DNA from 4 places in the Pantoea sp. X-Soil-TKNS-1211 genome. Region 4 is predicted to be linked to each of the others. Evidence: predicted binding sites of a transcription regulator. Region 4 holds the regulator's gene; each other region holds the start of a gene.
The links. Region 4 encodes CRP, which controls carbon source genes, mostly activating them, when cyclic AMP is high. Its sites were predicted from a motif close to ATGTGANNNNNNTCACAT; they were not measured.

Region 1: the regulator CRP is predicted to act here: its motif matches at 1,584-1,601, upstream of AC6I8W_RS11000 (sugar transporter).
Region 2: the regulator CRP is predicted to act here: its motif matches at 2,728-2,745, upstream of udp (uridine phosphorylase).
Region 3: the regulator CRP is predicted to act here: its motif matches at 4,885-4,902, upstream of AC6I8W_RS01740 (YjcB family protein).

What each region holds. Positions count from the first base shown of each region.
Region 1 covers NZ_AP035953.1:2,295,614-2,301,658, reverse strand. The annotation lists gene bhsA (multiple stress resistance protein BhsA) at 50-307, shown strand; gene AC6I8W_RS11000 (sugar transporter) at 350-1,534, opposite strand; gene cybB (cytochrome b561) at 1,719-2,261, opposite strand; gene AC6I8W_RS10990 (hypothetical protein) at 2,373-2,624, opposite strand; gene ynfM (multidrug efflux MFS transporter YnfM/SxtP(Kp)) at 2,784-4,040, opposite strand; gene AC6I8W_RS10980 (LysR family transcriptional regulator) at 4,135-5,031, shown strand; gene mlc (sugar metabolism global transcriptional regulator Mlc) at 5,166-6,045, shown strand, end outside.
Region 2 covers NZ_AP035953.1:223,733-229,777, forward strand. The annotation lists gene metE (5-methyltetrahydropteroyltriglutamate--homocysteine S-methyltransferase) at 1-1,678, shown strand, start outside; gene AC6I8W_RS00995 (dienelactone hydrolase family protein) at 1,721-2,557, opposite strand; gene udp (uridine phosphorylase) at 2,858-3,619, shown strand; gene AC6I8W_RS01005 (tetratricopeptide repeat protein) at 3,695-4,960, shown strand; gene rmuC (DNA recombination protein RmuC) at 5,046-6,045, shown strand, end outside.
Region 3 covers NZ_AP035953.1:388,539-394,583, forward strand. The annotation lists gene AC6I8W_RS01720 (DMT family transporter) at 1-404, shown strand, start outside; gene AC6I8W_RS01725 (transposase) at 1,302-1,697, opposite strand; gene AC6I8W_RS01730 (oligosaccharide flippase family protein) at 2,224-3,480, shown strand; gene AC6I8W_RS01735 (ATP-grasp fold amidoligase family protein) at 3,489-4,439, shown strand; gene AC6I8W_RS01740 (YjcB family protein) at 4,493-4,774, opposite strand; gene soxS (superoxide response transcriptional regulator SoxS) at 5,080-5,508, opposite strand; gene soxR (redox-sensitive transcriptional activator SoxR) at 5,592-6,045, shown strand, end outside.
Region 4 covers NZ_AP035953.1:4,011,125-4,017,169, reverse strand. The annotation lists gene AC6I8W_RS19010 (YccS/YhfK family putative transporter) at 1-1,165, opposite strand, end outside; gene crp (cAMP-activated global transcriptional regulator CRP) at 1,224-1,856, opposite strand; gene AC6I8W_RS19000 (OsmC family protein) at 2,159-2,563, shown strand; gene AC6I8W_RS18995 (phosphoribulokinase) at 2,644-3,513, opposite strand; gene AC6I8W_RS18990 (YheU family protein) at 3,575-3,793, opposite strand; gene AC6I8W_RS18985 (hydrolase) at 3,796-4,812, opposite strand; gene AC6I8W_RS18980 (LysE family translocator) at 4,874-5,476, shown strand; gene tauA (taurine ABC transporter substrate-binding protein) at 5,648-6,045, shown strand, end outside.

The sequences.
Region 1 (6,045 bases), 1.7 Mb from region 4:
GTTAATTAAATGGCGACCCACCCAATTTCATCTGCAAAGAGAGACGATCATGAAAAGCATTAAACTGACCCTGGCCGCTGTGGCCCTGTCATCAATCGCATTTGGTACTATGGCGGCTGACCTGGTAAGTGAAGCGCCGGCTAATCAACAGCAAATCGGTGTGGTAAGCGCATCAGGTAGCACCGATTTAACCTCGCTGGAGAATCAACTGGCGGAGAAGGCCAGTGCTGCGGGAGCAAAGTCTTTCCGCATCACTTCGACCTCTGGCAACAACAACCTGCATGGCACCGCAGAGCTTTATAAATAGGAAGGGGCAGGCTTCAGATAGCTTCTATCTGAAGCCCCTTTTTTAACCGTTGGAACGTAACTGTGGATAACGACGGAAGATATAGATACACCAGAACAACGCCACCAGGCCGATCAACCCACCAATATTGCCCACATCCGCCATGTTTAAATGCAGGCTAACTTGATTACCGAGCAGCGCACCGGCACCAATGCCGATGTTATAAATGCCGGACATCAGTGACATGGCAACGTCAGTTGCATCCGGTGCCAGCGACAGCACCCGGACCTGCATTGCCAGACCAATCATCATCATCGCCATGCCCCAGAAAATACACAGCGTTGCAATCGCGGCCGGGCGTACGGCGGCAAATATCAGCAGACCCATGCACAAGGTGATCACTGCAATCGCGGCAATCAACAGCGCCGAGGGATATTTATTACCCAGGGTGCTGAACAGCACGCTACCGATGATTCCCGCAGAACCAAACAGCAGCAACAACAGCGTGGTGAAGTTTTCCCCGGAGTTGGCGACGACCTGCATAAAGGGTTCGATATAGCTGTAAGCGGTGTAATGCGCTGTCACCACAACGGTGACCAGCAGATACATGCTAACCAGCGCCGGGCGACGAAATAGCATCGGTACGCTGCTGAGCGAACCGGTATGTTCACTGGGCAGGCGTGGCAGAATGCGTGCGAGCAGCACCAGCAACACCAGCGCAGACAATCCAATCATGCCGAAAGTAGTACGCCAGCCAAGATACTGACCGACGATACGCCCAATCGGCACGCCCAACACCATCGCCAGCGCGGTGCCGGTTGCCAGCATACTCAGCGCCTGGGTTTTTTTGCCTGCCGGAGCGACACGAATCGCCAGCGACGCGGTAATGGACCAGAACACCGCATGTGCCAGCGCGATACCGATACGGGAAAGTACCAGCGAAGTGAAATCCCAGGCGACCGATGAGAGCACATGGCTGGCAATAAATAGCACAAACAGAATCGACAGCAGCAGACGACGTTCAATATTGCGCGTCAGCAGCATCAGCGGTAGCGACAGCAGCGCCACTACCCAGGCGTAGATGGTCAGCATGATGCCGACATCCGCAGTTTTCATCGCATAACTGGCGGCGATATCGGACAGCAAACCAACCGGGACAAATTCGGTGGTATTGAAGACAAAAGCGGCAATGGCCAGCAACACGACGCGTAGCCAGGCCGTTTTACGGGAGACGGTGGTTGATTGCATGAATTTCAGATCAGTCAGGCGGCAAATTAGGGGCGGAAAGCCCGATGTGAAGTGACCTTCGTCACAAATTATGCCTATTGTGGAGGATTAATACGCAGAGGGAAACCGTCTAACCGTATTTTATTGCTGAATATTTTTTATCGCTAAGGCTCCGGTTAATAGCCTGAGGTTATTAAGAAATTCGTTACGAGCTGCGTTTACGTGTTGGCATCATACGGATGAGGGTGTTGTCCTTCAGGATATAGTGATGCAACAGTGCGGCGACGGCGTGCAGGCCAATCAGCCAGTAGCCGAGTGGGGCCAGGGTTTCGTGCCAGCCGATCAGCGTGTCGGCGAGGTCAAAATTCGGGGTGCTGCTCACTGGCATCGCCAGGCCAAAAACCTGCCATGGCCGACCATTGAGATATTTCGACGTGACGCCGAGGATGGGTAATGCCAGAAACAGCGCGTACAGCAGGAAATGCATCAGATGGGCGAGATTCTGTTGCCAACGTGGCGGTGCGGGAATGATGTCTGGTGAGGTATGACGATGGCGTAACCCGGCGCGTACCAGCATCAACACCCATACTGAGACGCCACAGCTGAAATGCGTCATCATCATCAGGCTGCGGGTTAACGAACCACGGGCCGCCAGGCCACGTAGTTCAATGGTGGTATAGGCAATGGCGATCAATAACAGGGTGAGCCAGTGGAGGGCGATTTGTGACGTTGCGTATTTTTCACGCATGAGCGTTCTACCTGAAGCAATGTTGTTGGTGTCTAACATAGCGAAATGTCGCAGGAAAACTTAACAAAATGGCGCAACGTCGCGGTCCAGCTCAGATCCGGAATATCAGAGTCAGGCCATGTGTTTTAGTGCCACGCTATGCTGGGAGGTCAGATTTTTTTTTACGCCAACCGGACAACAGTGTTCGCAACCCAGCGCGGAAGGATAAAACTTACGCGCCTGCTGAATCGCGGCATTAGCGGTGTAAAAAGTACCAAGAAAGCGTCTTGCTGCATCCGGCGGAAGGAAAGGACACCCATTGGCATGTACCACATGGTTGTCGTTATAACCGGCATATTTATCGACATAATAATAAAGTTCCATCTGGCTTCCTCGTTGCTGTGTAAAGAAAAAAATCTAACTATTTTTGGAATAGAATAAATTATAGCTAGCTATTGTTATTTTGTTTTCACTGGCACTGAAAGTTTGCCGGGAAGGGGGATTACCTGAAGGGAACGGGGCGCATTGGCCCCGTAAAACAGATTACAGTTTGCGGCACTGCAAGCGCCAACCGACCAGCAATGCCAGCACCAGTAGTACGCTGATAAACACGGTGACACCGCTCCAGCCAAAACTGTGCCAAAACACGCCACCTAAGGTTCCGGCGACGCTGGAACCGACGTAATAACTGAATAAATAGAGGGAAGAGGCCTGGCCTTTTGCCCGACGTGCGCGCGGACCAATCCAGCCACTGGCAACCGAATGGGCGGCAAAAAATCCGGCGGTGAATAACATCATACCCGGCAGGATGATCCACAAGGTATTGAACGCTGTCAGTAGCAGACCACACAGCATGATCGCAGTGGCGGTGATCATCACCGGCCCCCGACCAAAGCGGCTGGTCATCGCACCGGCTTTAGGCGAACTCCAGGAACCGGTCAGATAGACCACCGACAACAAACCGACCACCGCCTGGCTGAGAGACCACGGCGCGCTGAGCAGTCGATAGCCAATGTAATTGAACAGGGTGACAAACGCGCCCATCAACAGAAAACCTTCCGCAAACAGCAGCGGCAGGCCTTTGTCACGCCAGTGCAGGCGGAAGTTAATCAGCAAATTATGCGGACGTAATGACGCCGGGCGGAAATGGCGCGAAGCGGGCAGGATTTTCCAGAACATCAGCGCCGATGCCAGCGAAAAGCAACCGATCACACCAATAGCGATGCGCCAGGAAAAAAGGTCGGTCAATACCCCGGTTAGCAGGCGACCGCTCATCCCGCCAATCGAGTTGCCGCTGATATACAGGCCCATCGAAAAAGCGATCACCCGCGGATGAATCTCTTCACTCAGGTAGGTCATTCCCACCGCAGCCACCCCACTTAACGACAAACCGATCAGCGCGCGCATCAACAGAATGCCGTGCCAGCTGGTCATCATGGCAGAAATCACGGTGCACAGGGCGGCAAGCATCAAGGCGGTCACCATTACCGACTTACGGCCAATGGCGTCGGAAAGTGGTCCGGTGACCAGCAAACCCAGCGCCATCAGCCCGGTCGATAACGACAGCGAGATACTGCTGGCTGCTGGCGAGACACCAAACTGCTGGGACAACACCGGTAGAATGGGCTGGACGCAATACAGCAGGGCAAAAGTGGCAAGACCCGCCGAGAACAGGGCAAGGGTAACACGCATAAATTGCGGCGAACCGCGTTCAATCCATGTTACTGACGCTGGAACAGAAGCAGGCACGACGGACACTTCGTCCTCATCGAGTGTCACAGCCTGAGAAGAGCGACTCACGGAAAATCCTCAAATTTCAGAAGGTATGACTATCGTAGGAAAGTGATAATAAGTTGTACAATATATTAATAATCTCGAATGAGACTTTTAAAATATGAATGTTGAACTTCGTCATCTACGCTATTTCATTGCCGTGGCGGAAGAACTGCATTTTGGTCGCGCCGCCATGCGCCTCAATATTTCGCAACCGCCGCTCAGCCAACAGATCCAGCAACTGGAGCAGGAAATTGGCGCGCAGCTGTTCACCCGTACCAATCGCAGTGTGCAGATCACGCCTGCGGGACAACAATTTTTACAGGATGCGCGCGGGATTCTGCTTCAGGTGGAGCAGGCGGCCAGTCGTGCGGCGCGGCTGCACAACGGCCAGGAAGGTGAATTACGTATTGGTTTCACCTCCTCCGCGCCCTTTACCGGGCTGGTATCCGATGCGCTCTATCATTTCCGCCAGCGCTGGCCGGCAGTACATATCCAGATGCAGGAGATTAACACCCGTCAGCAACTGGCACCGTTGCACGAAGGACGTCTCGATCTTGGCGTGATGCGCAACACGCCGTTGCCGAGTGATTTACAGCATCAGTTGTTACTGCGCGAACCCTTGTGTGCGGTGGTGCACTGGGCGCATCCACTGGCCGATGCGGAGGCCATCTCCATTCAGGCACTGGCGAATGAACCTTTTGTATTCTTCGATCCGCAAGGCGGTACCGCCTTATATGGCGAGATACTGGCGCTGTTGCACCGTTATCAGATCAAACCCTTTATCACTCAGGAAGTGGGGGAAGCGATGACCATCCTCGGGCTGGTTGCTACCGGATTAGGGGTATCGATTTTACCGGCCTCATTCCGTCGTGCGCGGCTGGCAGATGTGGTGTGGTTGCCGCTGCATGAGGCCGATGCGTTGTCGGAGGTTTGGCTGGTGTGGTCAGCGACGCGTGAGCCGAGTGCACAGATGGCCAATATGATGATGCTGTTACAACGTAACGCTGAAACTTAAGCCAGACGCGGCAAAATCACCTGACAATGTGTGCGACAAATCACATATCTAATCAAATATTTGGCGCTATACGCCATTCTGCCGCACCATAGTTGCTATTTATTTAGAAGCGCGAAAATAACCGGGAGCAGGGTGTGAATCTGGACAGTCAACCTGGCCACATTGATCAAATAAAGCAGACCAACGCAGGGGTGGTTTACCGATTGATTGATCACTACGGCCCGATTTCACGTATTGAACTGTCCAAACGCGCCCAGCTGGCCCCGGCCAGCATAACTAAAATCGTGCGTGAAATGCTGGATGCACATCTGGTGCAGGAAACCGAGTTTCAGGAGCCAGGCAGCCGAGGTCGTCCGGCTATCGGGCTGGTTCTCGATACCGTCGCCTGGCACTATCTGGCTATCCGCATTCAACCCGGTTATATCACCCTGACGTTACGCGATCTCAGCAGCCGTGCATTACAGGAAGATCGTCTGCCACTGCCCGCCAGCTACGACAAACCGTTGTTGCAGGCATTGCAGGAGCTGGTTGATGCTTTCTTTATTCGTCATCAGAAATTACTGGAACGCTTGACGGCCATCGCCATCACCTTACCCGGCCTGATCAATGCGGCGTCTGGCGTGGTGCATCGTATGCCTGGTTACGCGATTGAAGATATGCCGCTGGGCGAAAGTCTGTCACAACGCACCGGGGTGCCGGTGTTTGTCCAGCACGATATTTCCGCCTGGACGTTGGCCGAATCGTTGTTCGGTGCCTCGCGCGGTGCGCAGGACGTGATCCAGATTGTGATCGATGAAACCGTCGGAGCCGGGGTGATTACTGGTGGGCAACTACTGCATAAAAGCGGGCGGGCGCTGGTTGAAATTGGTCATACCCAGATTGATCCCTATGGTCAGCAGTGCTACTGCGGCAATCATGGTTGCCTGGAAACCGTGGCCAGTATTGGCAGCCTGCTCAACCTCGCGGCGCAGCGTTTACCCCATCAACCGGACAGCCGTTTGCATGACGTGCCAC
Region 2 (6,045 bases), 560 kb from region 4:
GAAAAATCGCGATATCGAATGGGTGCAGATTGATGAACCGGCACTGGCGTTGGAGCTGCCGCAGGAATGGCGTGCGGCGTTCAAACCGGCTTACGACGCCCTGCAAGGTGCAACCAAACTGCTGTTGACCACCTACTTCGACAGCATCGGCCAGAACCTTGATGTGATTAAAGCGCTGCCGGTGCAGGGCCTGCACGTTGACCTGGTACACGGCAAAGACGATATACAACAACTCAACCAACAACTGCCTGCCGCATGGCTGCTGTCGGTCGGAGTGATCAATGGCCGTAACGTCTGGCGTGCTGACCTCAGCAGCTGGTTTGAGCGTCTGCAACCGCTGGTAGGGCTTCGTCAACAGCTGTGGATTGGTTCCTCTTGCTCCCTGCTGCACAGTCCGATCGACCTGAGCGTGGAAACCCGTCTGGATGGTGAAGTCAAAAGCTGGTTCGCCTTTGCCTTGCAAAAATGTGCGGAACTGGCGCTGCTGAGCAAGGCATTGAATAACCATGATGCCAAATCACTGGAAGCCTGGAGCGCACCAATCCGTGCCCGCGCCCACTCCAGCCGGGTACACAATGCCGCCGTGGCGCAGCGCCTGGCGAATATTCAGGCCAAAGACACCGAGCGTCACAGTGCGTACCGCGAACGCGCCACAGCGCAACGTAACCGTTTCAATCTACCCGCATGGCCAACCACCACCATCGGTTCATTTCCGCAAACCACGGAAATCCGCGGTCTGCGCCTCGACTTCAAAAAGGGCAACATTGACGGCGGTCACTACCGCACCGGTATCGCGGAACACATCAAACAGGCGATTGTCGAGCAGGAACGTTTGGGCCTTGATGTGCTGGTACACGGCGAAGCTGAGCGTAACGACATGGTTGAATACTTCGGTGAGAACCTTGACGGCTTCATCTTCACCCAGAACGGATGGGTACAGAGCTACGGTTCACGCTGCGTAAAACCGCCGGTGATCATCGGTGACGTCAGCCGTCCGGCCGCCATCACCGTGGAGTGGGCGAAGTACGCGCAGTCGCTGACTGACAAACCGGTGAAAGGTATGCTCACTGGTCCGGTCACCATCCTGTGCTGGTCGTTTCCGCGTGAAGACGTCAGCCGTGAAACCATTGCCAAACAGATTGCGCTGGCACTGCGCGACGAAGTGGTAGATCTGGAAAAAGCCGGTATTGGCATTATCCAGATTGACGAACCGGCACTTCGGGAGGGCTTGCCGCTACACCAGTCTGACTGGGCGGCGTACCTGACCTGGGCGGTGGATGCGTTTCGCCTCAACGCTGCCGTGGCGCAGGATGACACTCAGATCCACACCCATATGTGTTATTGCGAGTTCAACGACATCATGGACTCGATTGCCGCGCTGGACGCCGACGTGATCACCATCGAAACCTCACGTTCTGACATGGACCTGCTGGATGCGTTTAAAGCGTTTGAATACCCGAATGAAATCGGCCCGGGTGTGTACGACATCCACTCCCCGAATGTCCCGAGCGTTGAGTGGATGGAAGACCTGCTGCGCAAAGCCGCGCTGAGTATCCCGGAACAACGTCTGTGGGTGAACCCGGATTGCGGTCTGAAAACCCGTGGCTGGACGGAAACCCGTCAGGCACTGGCGAACATGGTCATCGCAGCGAAACACCTGCGCGGTGAAACGGCGTAATCGGGTGTTGGCACTTTGGGGCGCCCAGGCGCCCCTTTTTTATTACGCGTCAGGTGCTACGCCATACTGTTGAAACCACGCCAGCATGCGCGCCCAGCCATCTTTGGCGGATTCAGCGTGATAGCTCGGACGATAATCAGCGTTGAACGCATGACCTGCCTCGGGATACACCACAATCTCCGCTTTGGCATTGGCGGCATGTAGCGCCTGGCGCATCAGCTCAACGCTCTCCAGCGGAATTCCTTCATCCTGACCACCGTACAGGCCCAGCACCGGCGCATTCAGGTCAACCGCAATATCAATCGGGTGCTTCTGTTGCTTCAGCGTCTTATCACCCACCAGACGGCCATACCAGGCGACTGCCGCGCGTACCTGCGGATTATGTGCGGCAAACAGCCAACTGATGCGACCGCCCCAGCAGAAACCGGTAATCGCCATACGACGAATATCACCGTCGTTGCGCGCGGCCCAATTGGCGACATGGTCGAGATCGGACAATACCTGTGAGTCCGGCACTTTACTCACCAGCTCTTTGAACAGGGTAGGGATATCGGTGTATTCGCTCGGATCGCCCTCGCGGAAATAGAGTTCCGGTGCCACTGCGAGATAACCCTCCAGCGCCAGGCGACGGCAGATATCACGGATGTGCTCATGCACGCCGAAAATTTCCTGCACCACCAACACCACCGGCAATGTCCCTTGATACTCTTTCGGGCGGGCATAAAACGCGGGCAGATTTTCTCCCTGGCTGGGTACGGAGGTCTCCCCGGCATGGATCGCCTCGCTGTGGGTAAGGATGGTGCTGCTGGCGGTCGGTTGGACGGCGAGGGCAAAGCCGCCGGTTGCAGATTTTTGTGCCATATTGTCTTCGGTTTTCATTGTTCTCTCCATGCTGGCAAGTGCGCAATCACGTAACTATAGCCTGGCCGTGGAGGCCGGGCGGGTGTAGGTTTCAGAGGGGATACGCATGAATTCTTCTTCTCTATTAACACCGCCGCCTGGACTTACACAGCACCGGATGTAGCAATTCAGAATGGCAGACTATTAATGTGTGACATAAATCACAAAATTATTCTCATATAATGTAATTCTCATTATTTATAGTGAAATTACTCACATATTTATCCCGCATGCTGACGTAAAGTGGCGCGCATATCCCTTATCTACCAGGAGTCTGTTATGGCCCAGTCTGACGTTTTCCACCTTGGCATCACCAAAGCCAGCCTGAAAGGAGCCACACTGGCCATCGTTCCCGGTGACCCGGAGCGCGTGAAGAAAATCGCGGCGTTGATGGACAACCCGCAACATCTGGCGTCGCATCGTGAATTCACCACTTATCTGGCGGAGTTGGATGGCAAACCGGTGGTGGTGTGCTCTACTGGCATCGGCGGGCCATCTACCTCGATTGCGGTCGAAGAGCTGGCACAACTCGGCGTACGGACTTTCCTGCGCGTGGGAACCACCGGCGCGATTCAGCCGGACATCAATGTCGGTGATGTACTGGTCACCACTGCGTCAGTACGCCTGGACGGTGCCAGTCTGCATTTCGCACCGATGGAGTTCCCGGCGGTGGCGGATTTCACCTGCACCACGGCGCTGGTGGCGGCGGCAGAAGCTTGCGGCGCGAAAACCCATATCGGTATTACCGCGTCGTCAGACACCTTCTATCCGGGCCAGGAACGCTACGACACCTTTTCCGGGCGCGTGGTCAGCCGTTTCCAGGGATCAATGCAAGAGTGGCAGCAGATGGGCGTCCTCAACTATGAGATGGAATCCGCTACACTGTTAACCATGTGCGCCAGCCAGGGGCTGCGAGCCGGTATGGTGGCGGGGGTCATCGTGAATCGTACGCAGAAGGAGATCCCGGATGCGGCGACCATGAAACAAACCGAAAGCGATGCGGTGAAAATTGTTGTCGAAGCTGCGCGTCGGTTAATGTAGCGCGCCCGGCAGCGGGGCAAAGTCCGCTGCCAGTTAAGGATGCGTGCAAGTTCAGCGGATTACTGAGAGTCTTTTATGCGCAAAACTGTTGCTGTTCAACGTCCGGCCTTTATGACCAATCCTGCTGCGCTGCAATCGCGTGTCGAAGGCGCGGCAGCGCGCTTTCGCCAGGCAATGGCGGCAGCGGATTACCCTGCCGCCCGTCGCTGCTGTGAAGAAGTGCTGCGTGTGATGCCGCATAACATGCAGGTGTTGAGTGACTACGCGCTGACGCTGATGCGCACCGGTGATTACCACAAATCGTACAAAACCTACCAGAAAATCTATCAAGCCCCCGCCGACCAACGGGCGCAGGCGTCTGAAACCTGGCTCGATGGCCTGGCTGAAGTGTGTGGCTGGCTTAACAAAGCGGATGAGGTGGCGCGTTACGGGCTGGAATCGTTGCAGCAATCTGATGCGAAGTTCAGTACCGGGCAGAAATACCCGTTTCCGACTGAGGTTCCTCCTGCCTTTGCTGCCAGCAACCCGCTGGAAAACGTCATCGCTTTTAGCCTGTATGGCAACCAGCCGCGTTATTGTGAAACCCTGATCAAAAACGTTGAGGTGGCGCGCGAACTCTATCCGGCGTGGACGTGCCGTATTTATCTGGATGACAGCGTACCGCAGCATGTCTGGCAGCGTCTGAAGCAGCCCAACGTGCAGCTGGTGGACATGTCAGAGGAAAAAACCGTGTTCCCAACGCTGTGGCGTTTCCTGGTGATCGATGATGCCAGCGTGAAACGCTACATCGTGCGCGACGCCGATTCGCTGCTGTCCGAGCGCGAAGTCGCGGCCGTCGAAGCCTGGCTGCATTCGCCGTATTGGTTCCACCATATGCGCGACTACTTCACTCATACCGAACTGCTACTGGCAGGGATGTGGGGCGGTTGTCATGGCGTATTTAACCAGGTTGAACAGCAGATACGTGATTTCATCGCACAGTATCAGGGCAGCGAACGTTTCACCGATCAGTATTTCCTGAAACGGGTGCTGTGGCCGACGGTACGCGACAGCATCCTTAATCACGACGATATTTTCCGTTTTCATCATGCCCAGCCGTGGCCTGCGCATCCCCCGATCCGCTGGCAGACGGACAAGTTTCATGTCGGCAGCAATGCCGGATTCTCCAGCATGACGGGCAAAGCCAGCGTGCTGGATGCCGAGTGGCAGCAGGTTGAACTGACCTATGCCGGGCAGAGCTGGAGCTACCCTGCCAGAGTGCGCAACGGCGAATGGGAATTGCCGATGCCTTTTTTCCTGATTGAGGCGTGGAAAGCGGGCGAGCTAAAGGTGCACGCGTAATAAGCCGCCATCCGGAAAAATTATCTGGACATTCATACAGTGCGCCTCTACCTTTTCCCTCAGCGAGACGATCCGCGGGGGAATTATGGATCAGCAACTTATCATCATCAGCGGTGCGTTGGCGCTGGCCGGTTTCGGCATCGGCTGGATTGTGGCGCAGATGCGCGCCGGTCATCAACAGGCCAGCTTCTTAACGGAGCGCCGCTTACTGGAAGAGGCGCAACAGCGTCAGCAGCAGCAACTGGAACTGGCACAGCAACAAGTACAGCAGCGCGAACAGGAGTTGCGTCAGTTACACGGCACCCTGAGTGGCGCACAGGAGCGTCTGCAACAACTCGATTACTGGCGTGGTGAAAGCGAGCAGCTTAGCCGCGAATTGCGCAACCAGCTGGAAGTGAACAGCGCGCAGGAAGCCGAGTTACGCGAAGTGACCATCCGCCTTGAAGAGACGCGCTTTGCCGCCGAGGAGAAGCAGCGTCTGTTGACCAATAGCGAACAACGCCTGAGCGCGCAGTTCGAAAATCTTGCCAATCGCATTTTTGAAAATAGCGGTCGCCGTGTTGATGAACAAAACCGTCAAAGCCTGAACAGCCTGATCGGTCCGTTACGTGAGCAACTGGACGGGTTTCGACGTCAGGTGAACGACAGCTTTGGCCAGGAAGCACGCGAACGTCACACGCTGGCGCATGAGATCCGTCAGTTGCAACAGTTGAACGCGCAGATGGCGCAGGAAGCTGTCAACCTCACCAAGGCATTGAAGGGCGATAACAAAATTCAGGGCAACTGGGGTGAGGTGGTGCTCAGCCGGGTGTTGGAGGCTTCTGGCCTGCGCGCAGGGCACGAGTATGAAACCCAGGTCAGCGTACAGCTGGAATCGCAGGGCAGGATGCAACCGGATGTGATCGTGCGTCTGCCGCAGGGCAAAGATGTAGTGATTGATGCCAAAATGACGCTGATCGCCTATGAACGCTACTTCAACGCCGATGATGAAGCCACGCGCGAGCAGGCGATTCAGGAACACGTCAACGCAATGCGTGGTCATATTCGCCTGTTGGGGCGAAAAGATTATCAACAATTGCCCGGTT
Region 3 (6,045 bases), 730 kb from region 4:
AGCACAAACCCGGCAGTTGGGCGACCGCACAAGGTTTGGTCACGTTACCACTGGCGTTGGTGTTTTATCTGCTGGTGTGCGGGCAGATCCACTGGCAGCAACCCGATTTCGCGTTACCCTTTGGCCCACAGCCTCAGGTTTTCCTGTGGCTGATGCTGGCGATAGGCCTGTTATGCTCCTGGCTTGGAACCTTGTGCTGGAATGCGGCCAGCCAGCGCCTGCCCACCGTGATCATGGGGCCGTTGATCGTGTTCGAAACGCTATCTGGCTTGTTCTGGACCTTCTTATGGCGGCAAAGCTGGCCGCCGGTGCTGACCGCTATCGGTATCTGCTGCCTGATTATTGGCGTCATCTCGGCCATGCGTATCAAGCCGCAACCGGTAGTGACCTCACTGGAAATTTAAGCGCAAAACGATGCCAGTTAAAGGTGCTGGCATCCTGATTTGCGTCCACTTTTAAGATTATGACCAGACAGAAATCCTGCCATCTTCGCCTGAATCACACCGCGTTATAACTCTTTCTTGTTGTATTTCTCTCGTTTTTATCGATAAATGTTATATCAGTTGCCTGGCTGTCAGGAGAAGAGAGGGAGCATTTACTATTAACAGGTATGGATTCACTGACAAAAGGGACAGAAATCGTGGCTGGAAGGCCGCTAATCCCGGATAAAACGCCCAACACCGATGCCATTTTATTGCCCTTTGGCACTGAAAATCCTTCGCCGGAACCATCATTTCCTCAAGGCGTTGCTGTCAGGTTGAGAATCTTCCGTCACCTTTATGCAGAGAAATGTTTAAGCATAACGATGGATAGTGAGCTGATATTAACTTATCAGGTATGGACAATTGGTTTATTGTTTAGCAATGATAACGTTTCCCTTCGAGATTAATCCTGGTGTTGAAAACGTTACCAACATCTATGTCAGCGGGTAATATGATCACGTAGAGTAAGTATAGATCCACTTAAAAGAAGAGTTGATGAGAGGTCGATTCTGGTCGGTTGTTCATGCATGCTAAACAAAATTACTGATATTTAGCGCACTGTATTAATGTTGATAAAGTAATTGTGAAAGCCCCAATCTCACCTGAATGAGATTGGGAGGGACGTAAATAGCTTGAAATGCGAGACTTTTGCTGATGTAAATCAATTTTACCGCAAAAAAAGAAGCAATTCCGCGATGTAATTTATCAGGGAAAAATGGTGCTTATTGTTATGTTATGAACGCCGAATTAAATGATCTTCATCTCTTCTGGTAAGAACAAATCTCAGCATTAAGTCAAATAACAACGGTCTTAACATGGTTAGCGATTTTCTGTGCCTGATGGGTAGTGATAAACGCTGCGGCTAATATCCAGCAGGCGGCAACTGCGACGTGTACCTATGTCGAAGGTAGTTTGCAGGAAGTTAACAGCCTGGCGTTTTTCATTGGTGGTAAAGAAGTTTTTCAGTACGCTTTGCAGCATCTCCTTATCAGAGCTGAGTGCTTGTAACTCGCGGGTGAGTGCCTGAAGTTTGTCTTCTAACTCTTTGATTCTTCTTCCATCCTCAGAGGAAAGACCGGAGAACTTTTTCTTCCAGCTATAGAAAGTGGCTTCGGAAATGCCAAGCTCCTCACAAATCTCCCTGACTTTCACTCCTGTTTCAGAAGCTTTAATGGCATTTGTGATTTGTTCTTCGCTATATCGTGACTTTCTCATAAATGCTATTACCTTTCTTATCAATTAGTGGATGAGAATTACTGTATTAATATCTGGTACTGCAAGAGTGCTATTAATGCAGTATTAAAGTGCGCGATTAGAATTGCGAGGGTTAAATTAAGATATTTAGAATAAATATCATCATGGGATAAGTCTTATTTTATTCTGATTGCCATTGAACGCCTTCCTGGTGTTGGGTTTTTGATATAGATTCATTTCATCCCAAATGCGGAAAAATTATACATTCATTGAAAAAACGGCATAACCTGCTTGCAAAAACGACAGGATATGCCAGTGACTTTTTGGTCATTATTTTGGCTGAAATCGGTTACATCCAAAGGGTTTCGCGCCGGATTTAATCAGAATTATCCTGAATTTATTCTCTGAATCCTGATGCGAGTCCACTTTTTCGGACCAGCTTGGTTTGAAGTTATTAATTTAAGTCAGGCCCAATTAGCGCTTGTTTAATTCTTTCAAGGACGTTGTACCGAAAGTAGTTGTAGTAAGTAATACTAAGGACGAGTTGATGAAATTAAGCGTAATGTCAAATGCCGCCTGGATGATGTCTGAGAAGGTCGTCTCGGTTTTCGGCGTCATATTTGTGACCTCCTACGTGGCAAAATCCTTTGGCCCGACGGTGTTTGGCCAAATGGCGTTTTCCACCTCATTGTTCTCTATGGTGCAGACCGTAGCGATGTTTGGCACCGAAACGATACTGTTCAAGACCATCAGCAAGAGTGAACCGAAAGGTGTGCGTCTGATGAATGTTGCACGTACGCTGCGATTCACGCTATTGGTGCTAACCTCGGTGCCGGTGTTGATATGGGTCTGGTACAACATGCAGGAAAACTTCCTTGCGTTTGCCCTGGCCTCGTTTATCGCCTCGGTATTCGTTACGCAGGACACGTTCAGCGTGTATAACAACGCGCGCCTCGCTTCCCGGCTCAATACCATTGCGAATTCAATTGGCCTGCTGCTTGGCTTCTCACTCAGTTTTGCCATTGCCTGGTTGCGACTTAGCCCGATCTGGCTGACGTTATCGATTGTGGTGGTGACGCTGGTTCCCTATGCCATAAAACGCTACAACTTTTACCGCGAAAATCAGGAGCAGGCACCTGTACGTAACAAACGCGGCCCTTATCTGCGTTATCTGCTCTATGCCGGCCTGCCGCTGGCGATCTCCAGCATCTTTATCTCGGTACAGGTGAAAACCGCGCAGATGTTTCTGGTGGGGATTGCTTCGGCGCGTGAGCTTGGCTTGTTCGCGGCCGCCAACACCATATCGGCGTCGTGGACCTTCATTCCACTGGCCATCATCACGTCCAGCTTTTCAGAAATTTTCCGGGAGCGCGGTGACGTTGCCAATAAGTTGACGGCGCGCCTGAATGGTTATGTTTTGGGTGTTTCATTGCTCTTGTTACTTGTCATCGCCTTGTGTGGTGAAAAAATCATCATTGCTTTATACGGTCACGAATACACGCAGTCAGGGAGTCTTATTACGGTGTTGTCGATAGCGTCCAGTTTTTCAGCAATGGGAACAGTGGCGTATCGCTATATGGTCAAGGAAGGAGGATTTAACTATCTGCTCAGAAAAATTATTAGCTTGATGGCCATCAGCCTGCCGCTTTCGTGGTGGCTGATTCAAGGCTACGGCATCATGGGGGCCGCCTGGAGCGTTTTCATTACTGAACTTCTGTCCCTTACGGTAATGAATTACTTCTTCAGAAAGGGCGCCATTTTTAAGATTCAAGTTTCCTCGCTCAACTACAAAACCTACAAATGAGGTTAGATATGCTCAAGTTGAAAGATGAACTCAGACGAAGTGTGCGGTATTTCATCAAAAAAATGCCCTGGGCTTACCAGGACCGTCTGTACTACTTCCGTAGGTTTCGTCGGCTACCCAATTTGCGCCAGCCTAAGGTGTTTAACGAGAAGGTGCTGTATCGCAAGTTTGTCTATGGCGATTATCAGAACTATGGTCGCCTGTCGGATAAATACTCGGTGCGTGATTACGTTGCTGAGAAGGTGGGTGGTGAGTATCTGATTCCGCTGGTGTATGAAACTGGCGATCCCCATACACTGCATACGATGGCAAGCTGGAAGAATACGGTGATCAAGCCGAATCACGGTTCGAATATGGTCGAAATTCTGCTGGAAGAACCAGATGCGTTGAAGAAGCAGCAGATCATCAGCAAATGCCAAACCTGGTTGAAAAAAGACTATGCGGATGAGGCGCGTGAGATTCATTACCGGTACATCAAGCCACGCATTCTGGTAGAAAAATACATTGGTGATGGGAAAACTGCGCCGATTGATTACAAGTTCCATATGTTTAATAAACGCGATGGTAACTTCGAATATGTACTTCAGGTGATTTACAATCGCTGTAATCCATTACTTTCTATGAATTTTTATGTTAACAATTTAAACGAGGCCTACCACAAGATTCGTGATACCGGATTGGATATTTCGTCGCAAATGGCTGCGTTGCAACATGCCTTAGTGCTGAGTAAGAAACTGGCAAGTGATTTCGATTATGTGCGCGTTGACTGGTATATCCACGAGCAGCAGGTTTACTTTGGTGAGTTGACCTTTACCCCAGGTGCTGGGATGGTCACCGGGCTGGATCGTGGACTCAATCAGATGATGGGTGATATGTGGATTCAGGACCGCTTTGGTGCGCAGACACCGGGTGGAACGGTAACGGATGTCAGCATCCCGGCCGTATTGAAGAAAGTTTGAAATCACACAGCAAATAAAAAACCCCGCATCGCGGGGTTTTTTATTGGAAGCGATTAAGGCATTGGCCAGTCCGCTGGCGTCTGGCTCATCACCTCGACAAACGCATTTTTGGAAATTTCCATAAAGTTATGCAGATTCTCCATGCTGAGAGTGATCCCCATCAGGCCGGTAACAAACCAGCAGGACATGCCCAAGCCGATTCCACCGCACATCAGTGCCATCACATGGTGGCTATTCTGACGAAAACGAATTTTCAGGGTGCTGGCGAAAAACATCATTACCGCGCTCAGCAATTCCCAGCGCATAACGATAAGACTGGTGGTTAAAGTAGCCATCTGCAACGAACCTCTATGAATCAGTAACATCCCTGACATTCGACGGACATCACTGGCGGCAGAGAAGGAAGGTCAGGGAGGCCCTTCAGGCCGTCAAACTACGCATTAAACTGTGACTTGGGTCACATTATATCACCCGATTTGAAAGTTTGAACAAAATTTATACCTGGTATGGTAGAAAAAATTTTATCGATATCGACAGAAGAATCGCGCGAATAAGGCATGACGCATGAGAGGTGGCGGCGCGATTTATTGCGCGTTTTTAGGCAAGGCAGGGAGCGCCCGCTCGGGGCGCGCAGGCAGGGTTAGCGAACCGGGCAGCACTCGCCGGTGGTGCGCTGGGTAAAGCTGGCCATATTCTCGCTGCAATCAAAGCTCACCAGGCGTGGGCGCTGAATCATGGCCTGGCGGCGCATGGTGTGGCGATACGCGGTGGGCGTTTGTGAGAACTGACGGCGAAACACGCGAGAAAAAGTTTGCTGTGAGTCGTAGCCGTACTGCATAGCGATATCAAATACCGGGCGTTGCGTCTGACGCAGTGCCTCGGCGGCCAGCGTCAAGCGACGTTCGCGGATATAACCCCCCAGCGTTTGTTTCGTCACGGTACGGAACATACGTTGCAGGTGCCATTTGGAATAACCTGATTTTGCCGCTACTTCATCAATCGACAGGGTTTTATCCAGATTCTGATCGATCCAGTTAGTCAGTGAATGAATGATTTCCTCTTGCATCATAGCCACATCCTTCTGAGTAGAGATTCGAAGTTTCAATGGGGAGCGAGTATAATTCCTCAAGTTAACTTGAGGTAAAGAGCCAAATGAAAAAAGAACGCAACTACCCGAAACCGGTGCTGACACCGGGTGAAGTGGCGAAGCGCAGCGGTGTGGCGGTGTCGGCTTTGCACTTTTACGAAACCAAAGGATTGATCTCCAGCACGCGTAATAACGGCAATCAGCGGCGATATAGTCGTGATGTGCTGCGCCGGGTGGCCATCATTAAAATCGCGCAGCGCATCGGTATTCCCCTCGCTACGGTAAGCGACAGCCTGATGCATGTACCGGCCAACAAACGCATGTCGACCCAGGAGTGGGATGCGCTGACGCAGCACTGGCGTGAAGAACTGGATAAACGTATTGAAACGCTGACGCGGCTGCGCAACGACCTCGATGGTTGTATTGGCTGCGGTTGTTTGTCGATGCGTGACTGCCCACTGCGTAACCCCGGTGACCGTTTGGGCGAGCAAGGTTCAGGGGCTGTTTTGCTCGATCCGC
Region 4 (6,045 bases):
GTTTGGGGATATTGAAGAACAGCGCCAGCGAGCTACCAAACATCAGCATCACGGCAAAACGTGCAGCGGTGCGTAAGGCGGGTGATTTCAGCGACAGATAGCTGCGCAACGCCGGAAAAAATGGCAGACGCCGTTGGCGGTCGGCCATCAGATCACGGGTATACAGCGGTTTCTGGGTGCGCAACACGCGCGCAATGCGGCTGAAGTGATACAGACAGAAGTTACCCACCGGATTATCCGGGTGCTGGCGGGCAATTTTTTCCAGCGCCCCCAGCTGCTTATCCATTTGAAACCGTTCCGGCAATTGGTGATACAGAATGGCATCAGCCAGCAGGCGCAGACGAGCCGAGATGACTTTGGCATTCCAGCGAATCACCGCCTCGGCATGGCTCTGTTCCACCAGCTTTTGCACTTCTTCCGGCTGATGCAGGCTGACGGAGATGTGTTCTTGCAAATCGAGCGCCACCTGAAAGGCGCGCGTCAGGCGTTTATGGCTGTTATCACGGCTGGCCGACAACATATGCATCTGCTGATAACAGGTGGTGATCAGATCGACCGCTTTCTGCTGGCGTGCCAGCAGCGGCGGCAATGCTTTCTCCGGGTCAGTCAGCTGCGTCAGCAGGGTATACTTGGCATCGCAATAATCCGCCAGCTCACGGTACAGCAGGCTTAGCGACTCGCGCATTGGCTGCTCTTTCCACAGCCAAAACCAGAACCAGTTAAACAGCCCGTACCACAAGGTGCCACCGATATAGAGAAGTGGTGGCACCCAGACAGGCATGCGTCCCACCAGGCTCAGGGTAAAGATGGAGGCGATCAGTGTGGCGGGTAACAAACGGCCATGCAGCGGGCTGATCTCACCGGTCACGCCCACTAACAACGGCAGCACCAACAGAATCAACGGCAGAGGGACGTGATAATCCGTCAGCCATTGAATCAGAAAGCTGCCGGTCGCAAACAGGGAACCGCCAATAATCAGGCGTTTAAAGAAGCGCTTATGCGGCGTATCGAGGCCAGCGATGTTGCAACAGGCGGGTACTAAGGAAAACAGCAGGCCTTTTTGCAGGTCGCCAAACAGCCAGCCGAGAGCCACGGGCAGGCACAGCACCAGCGTTTGCCGCAGGGCGTAGTTAACTTCGGGATGATAGATGATTCGACGCCACATCAGCTCATCGCAGACAAAAACGGCGCGATGCTGCCATCACGCCGTGGGTGAGAAGAAATTAGCGGGTGCCGTAAACGACGATGGTTTTACCATGTGCGGAGATCAGGTTTTGATCTTCCAGCATTTTCAGAATACGGCCAACTGTCTCACGTGAGCAGCCGACGATCTGACCAATTTCCTGACGGGTGATTTTGATCTGCATCCCGTCCGGGTGGGTCATGGCATCAGGCTGTTTGGCCAGATTGAGCAGCGTCTGCGCAATGCGACCGGTCACATCAAGGAAGGCAAGGTTGCCTACTTTTTCTGATGTCACCTGCAGGCGACGTGCCATCTGCGCCGAAAGACGCATTAAAATATCCGGGTTTACCTGAATCAGCTGACGGAATTTTTTGTAGGAAATTTCAGCCACTTCGCAGGCAGTTTTAGCTCGTACCCAGGCACTACGTTCCTGACCTTCTTCAAACAGGCCAAGCTCGCCGATGAAATCCCCCTGGTTGAGATAGGAGAGGATCATCTCTTTGCCTTCTTCATCTTTGATCAGTACCGCAACGGAACCTTTCACGATGTAGTAGAGCGTTTCCGCTTTCTCACCCTGATGAATCAGGGTGCTTTTGGATGGATATTTGTGAATATGGCAATGGGACAGGAACCATTCGAGTGTAGGGTCTGTTTGCGGTTTGCCGAGAACCATTCGCTATTATCCTCTGTTGTAATCGTGCCCAAAACACAGGGGGCAGTTTTCCCTGTCAGGCGGTGAAATCGTAGAGCGCTTCCTGTAAAGGAAAATTATTCGGGTGGACTCTTAAGCCAGGCTTCTGATTCTTCCCGCCTTCGTCTATTGCGACGAAAATATTTTCAGCACTGTTTGTAGCACAGCTTTTGCTAGCTGTCTTCTGTTGTCTCGCTTCAGCAAAAGGGCGATTAGTCTGGATTGCTGTTTCTCAGGTGAAAGCGTACTCTGGCGGCAAATCAGCCGATTCAGGAGAAAGAATAATGCAGGCACGGGTTAAATGGGTGGAAGGGCTTACCTTTCTCGGAGAATCCTCATCAGGTCACCAGATATTAATGGATGGCAATTCGGGCGACAAAGCACCGAGTCCGATGGAGATGGTGCTGATGGCGGCAGGCGGTTGCAGCGCGATTGACGTAGTGTCCATCCTGCAAAAAGGGCGCAACGATGTGGTGGATTGTGAGGTAAAACTCACCTCCGAACGTCGTGAAGAAGCGCCACGCATTTTCACACTTATCAACCTGCATTTTATTGTCAGCGGCAAAGCGCTGGGTGATAAAGCGGTGGCGCGGGCGGTTGACCTGTCGGCAGAAAAATATTGCTCGGTGGCGATTATGCTGGGTAAAGCAGTAGAAATCACCCACAGCTACGAGGTTATCGAACTCTAGCTCGAACGTAGCGGCGCGATTCATCGCGCGGATTTTTCCCGCAGCGCGCACCATCTTGCGCGATAAATCGCGCCGCTACATTATTCGATCCGTTTGCCTTCAATCAGTCGCTGCACCAGCGGCGTCATAATCAGCTCCATCGCCAGCCCCATCTTGCCGCCGGGCACCACCAGGGTGTTCATATGTGAAATGAAAGAACCCTGAATCATCGCCAGCAGATAGGGAAAGGCAATGCCTTCCAGCCCGCGAAAATGGATCACCACAAAGCTTTCATCCAGCGACGGAATTTCACGCGCGGCAAACGGATTGGAGGTATCAACGGTCGGCACGCGTTGGAAGTTGATATGGGTACGTGAGAACTGCGGGGTGATGAAGTTGATGTAGTCCTCCATCGAACGCACCACCGAATCCATCACCGCTTCGCGGGAATGGCCGCGCTCGCTGGTATCGCGAATCAGCTTTTGAATCCACTCAAGGTTGACGATCGGCACTACGCCCACCAGTAAATCGACATGTTCGGCCACGTTGTGCTGCTGCGTCACCACGCCGCCATGCAAGCCTTCATAGAACAACACATCAGTGTTTTCCGGCAGCGGCTGCCACGGGGTGAAGGTGCCTGGCACCTGGTTCCATGGCACGGCTTCGTCATAAGTGTGCAGATATTTGCGCGACTGGCCGAGACCGGTTTTACCGTACTGCCTGAAGGTCTGCTCCAGCAGGCCAAAATCGTTCGCCTCTGGCCCGAAATAGCTGATGTGGCGGCCAAGATCGCGCGCTTTACGGATCGCCATATCCATTTCAGGGCGCGTGTAGCGGTGAAAACTGTCACCCTCCACTTCCGCAGCATGCAGATTCAACTGCTGGAATATTTTGCGAAAGGCAAGGCTGGTGGTGGTGGTTCCGGCACCGCTGGAACCGGTGACGGCAATGATCGGATGCCTGGCTGACATAACAAAGCTCCCTGTGAAGTCCGGCGATGAGCATTGTTAGCACGAAAAGCCGGGATGTGCATTAGCCGCGAAATTCACCGCGGGCCATGATATTGACGGTTTCGTGCAGTTCTGACCATACCAGCACCGCGTCACCGCGCTCCAGCTGGTGACGTACATCAGCGACTTTTTGCGCCAGACTGCGCTCCTGTTCACCGTAGTCGGTGCCTTCGCGTAACACAAAGGCTTCAATCAGGTTTTCCAGCGTTTCGGGGTCGAGTTGTTGCCACGGAATAATCACGATCACACATCCAGATAAGTTGATAACCACTGCGGCACACGTTGTTCCAGCCACATTTGCGGGCGTAGCAGTGTACCGCCGACAAAGCCAACATGGCCGCCTTGTTGCGTTAGCTGATATTGAATCGAGGGCGATAGTTGCTCCGGCTGCGGTATCACCGCGTCGGTCATAAAGGGATCATCCTTAGCATGGATGATCAGCAGCGGTTTGCGCACGCCGGTCAGCAGCGGCATGGCGCTGGCGCGATGATAATAATCGCCGGCATCAACAAAACCGTGCGCCTGAGAGGTGACGGCGTCGTCAAAGTCACGCAGACGGCGCAGGGCGCGCAGTTGACGTAAATCCACCGGCAGCGTGCCGGGCCAGGCTTTCAGCTTGCGTTTGGCGTTCTTTTTCAGCTGCGTCAGCAGGTAGTGCTGATAAAAACGTGAGAAGCCATTCTCCAGTTTCTGGCTACAGGGTTCCAGCAGCAGGGGCGCAGAGATCGCGACCGCTGCATCAAGGGGCGCATCATGCCCCTCCAGCCCGGCCAGACACGCCAGCATATTGCCGCCCAGCGACACCCCGACCGCAGTGGTTGGCACATCACCCCATTCGCGCTTGAGCCAGCGCAGGAAGTAGCTGGCATCCTCGGTTTCGCCCGAGTGGTAAATACGGTGCAGCCGATTCGGCTCACCGCTACAGCCACGAAAATGCATCACCACCGCCAGCCAACCGCGTGCCTGACATGCCTGCATCAGTCCGTGCGCATAGGGGCTGTGGAAGCTGCCCTCTAAACCATGGAACAACACCATGCGCGGTTTGTGTGCGGCCTGAACCGGGTCTTCACTCCACGCGAGATCGACAAAATCACCGTCCGGCAAATCGAGGCGTTGCCAGTGCGGGCGCAGGGTAACGCGCCGCCTGAGCAGACGCGGCAGCAGAGTTTGCAGATGCGGATTGCGAAAACCGCTGAGAGGAATGAAGTCCTCTTCGGGCGGGGAGTCAAAATTACTGTGGTAAACGCTTGTCTGATGCATATCTCGCTGATAGTTTCGATAGGTTTTTTGGCTTTCCTGGGTGAGGAGCACCCGAATCAACATGGAACTGAGTCTGTTTTTGTCAATGCTGGGCTTTCTCTGGGTCGCTGCGATCACGCCAGGGCCTAATAATATGTTACTTACCGCCTCCGCTGCCAACTTTGGCTTTCTGCGCACCTTCCCGTTGTTAATTGGCATCATGATCGGTATGCAGGTCATGCTGCTGATGGTGGCCTTTGGCGTGGGTGGTCTTATCCTACTCTATCCTGCCTTGCACCTGGTGCTGAAAATCGCCGGTAGCCTGTATCTGCTGTGGCTGGCATGGAAAATCGCCACCGCCGAGTATGAACAACTGGATACTGATTCGGCCCCGCCGGTGCCCACACCGTTCTGGCAGGGGGGCTTACTGCAACTGATTAACCCGAAGGCGTGGCTCATGGCGCTGGGCGCGGTAGCCAGCTTTAGTCTGGCAGGTGCGGCTTATCTGCACTCCGTGGTGGCCATCAGTATCGGTATGGCGTTGGTGAATGTGGTCTCCGGGGTGATCTGGATGGGTTTCGGCTCGATGATTGGCCGCCTGCTGCGCAGCCCGCGAGCCTGGAAAATCTTTAACCTGGCGATGGGGATCCTGACCGCCGCCTGCGTACTGTTGATTTGGCACTGAGTTAACCCGAGGCGCGTGCAACGCGCCTTTTTTGTATTTGCGTATTCTGCATAGCCTTGCCTGATGATGATCTAAGAACCGATTTTCATTAGGGATAATTTTTAATTCCTTTATGAAAGCATTGCTGCTGGCGACACTGCACCCAACATAAAAATATTGGGGTGTAAGATGATGGCAGTTACAAATACCTTAACCACATTGGCGGCAGCGCTGGCGTTGCTGACCTTCCAGGCCGAGGCGGTTAACGTCACGGTGGCGTACCAGACTTCGGCGGAACCGGCCAAAGTGGCGCAGGCTGACAACACCTTCGCCAAAGAGAGTGGTGCTACCGTTGATTGGCGTAAGTTTGATAGTGGAGCCAGCGTGTTGCGTGCGCTGGCTTCCGGCGATGTCCAGATTGGTAACATCGGTTCCAGCCCACTGGCGGTAGCGGCCACGCAGCAACTGCCGATCGAGGCCTTCCTGCTGGCTTCGCAGCTCGGCAACTCCGAAGCACTGGTGGTGAAAAAATCCATCAACAAGCCCAAAGATCTTATCGGCAAACGTATCGCCGTTCCCTTTATCTCCAC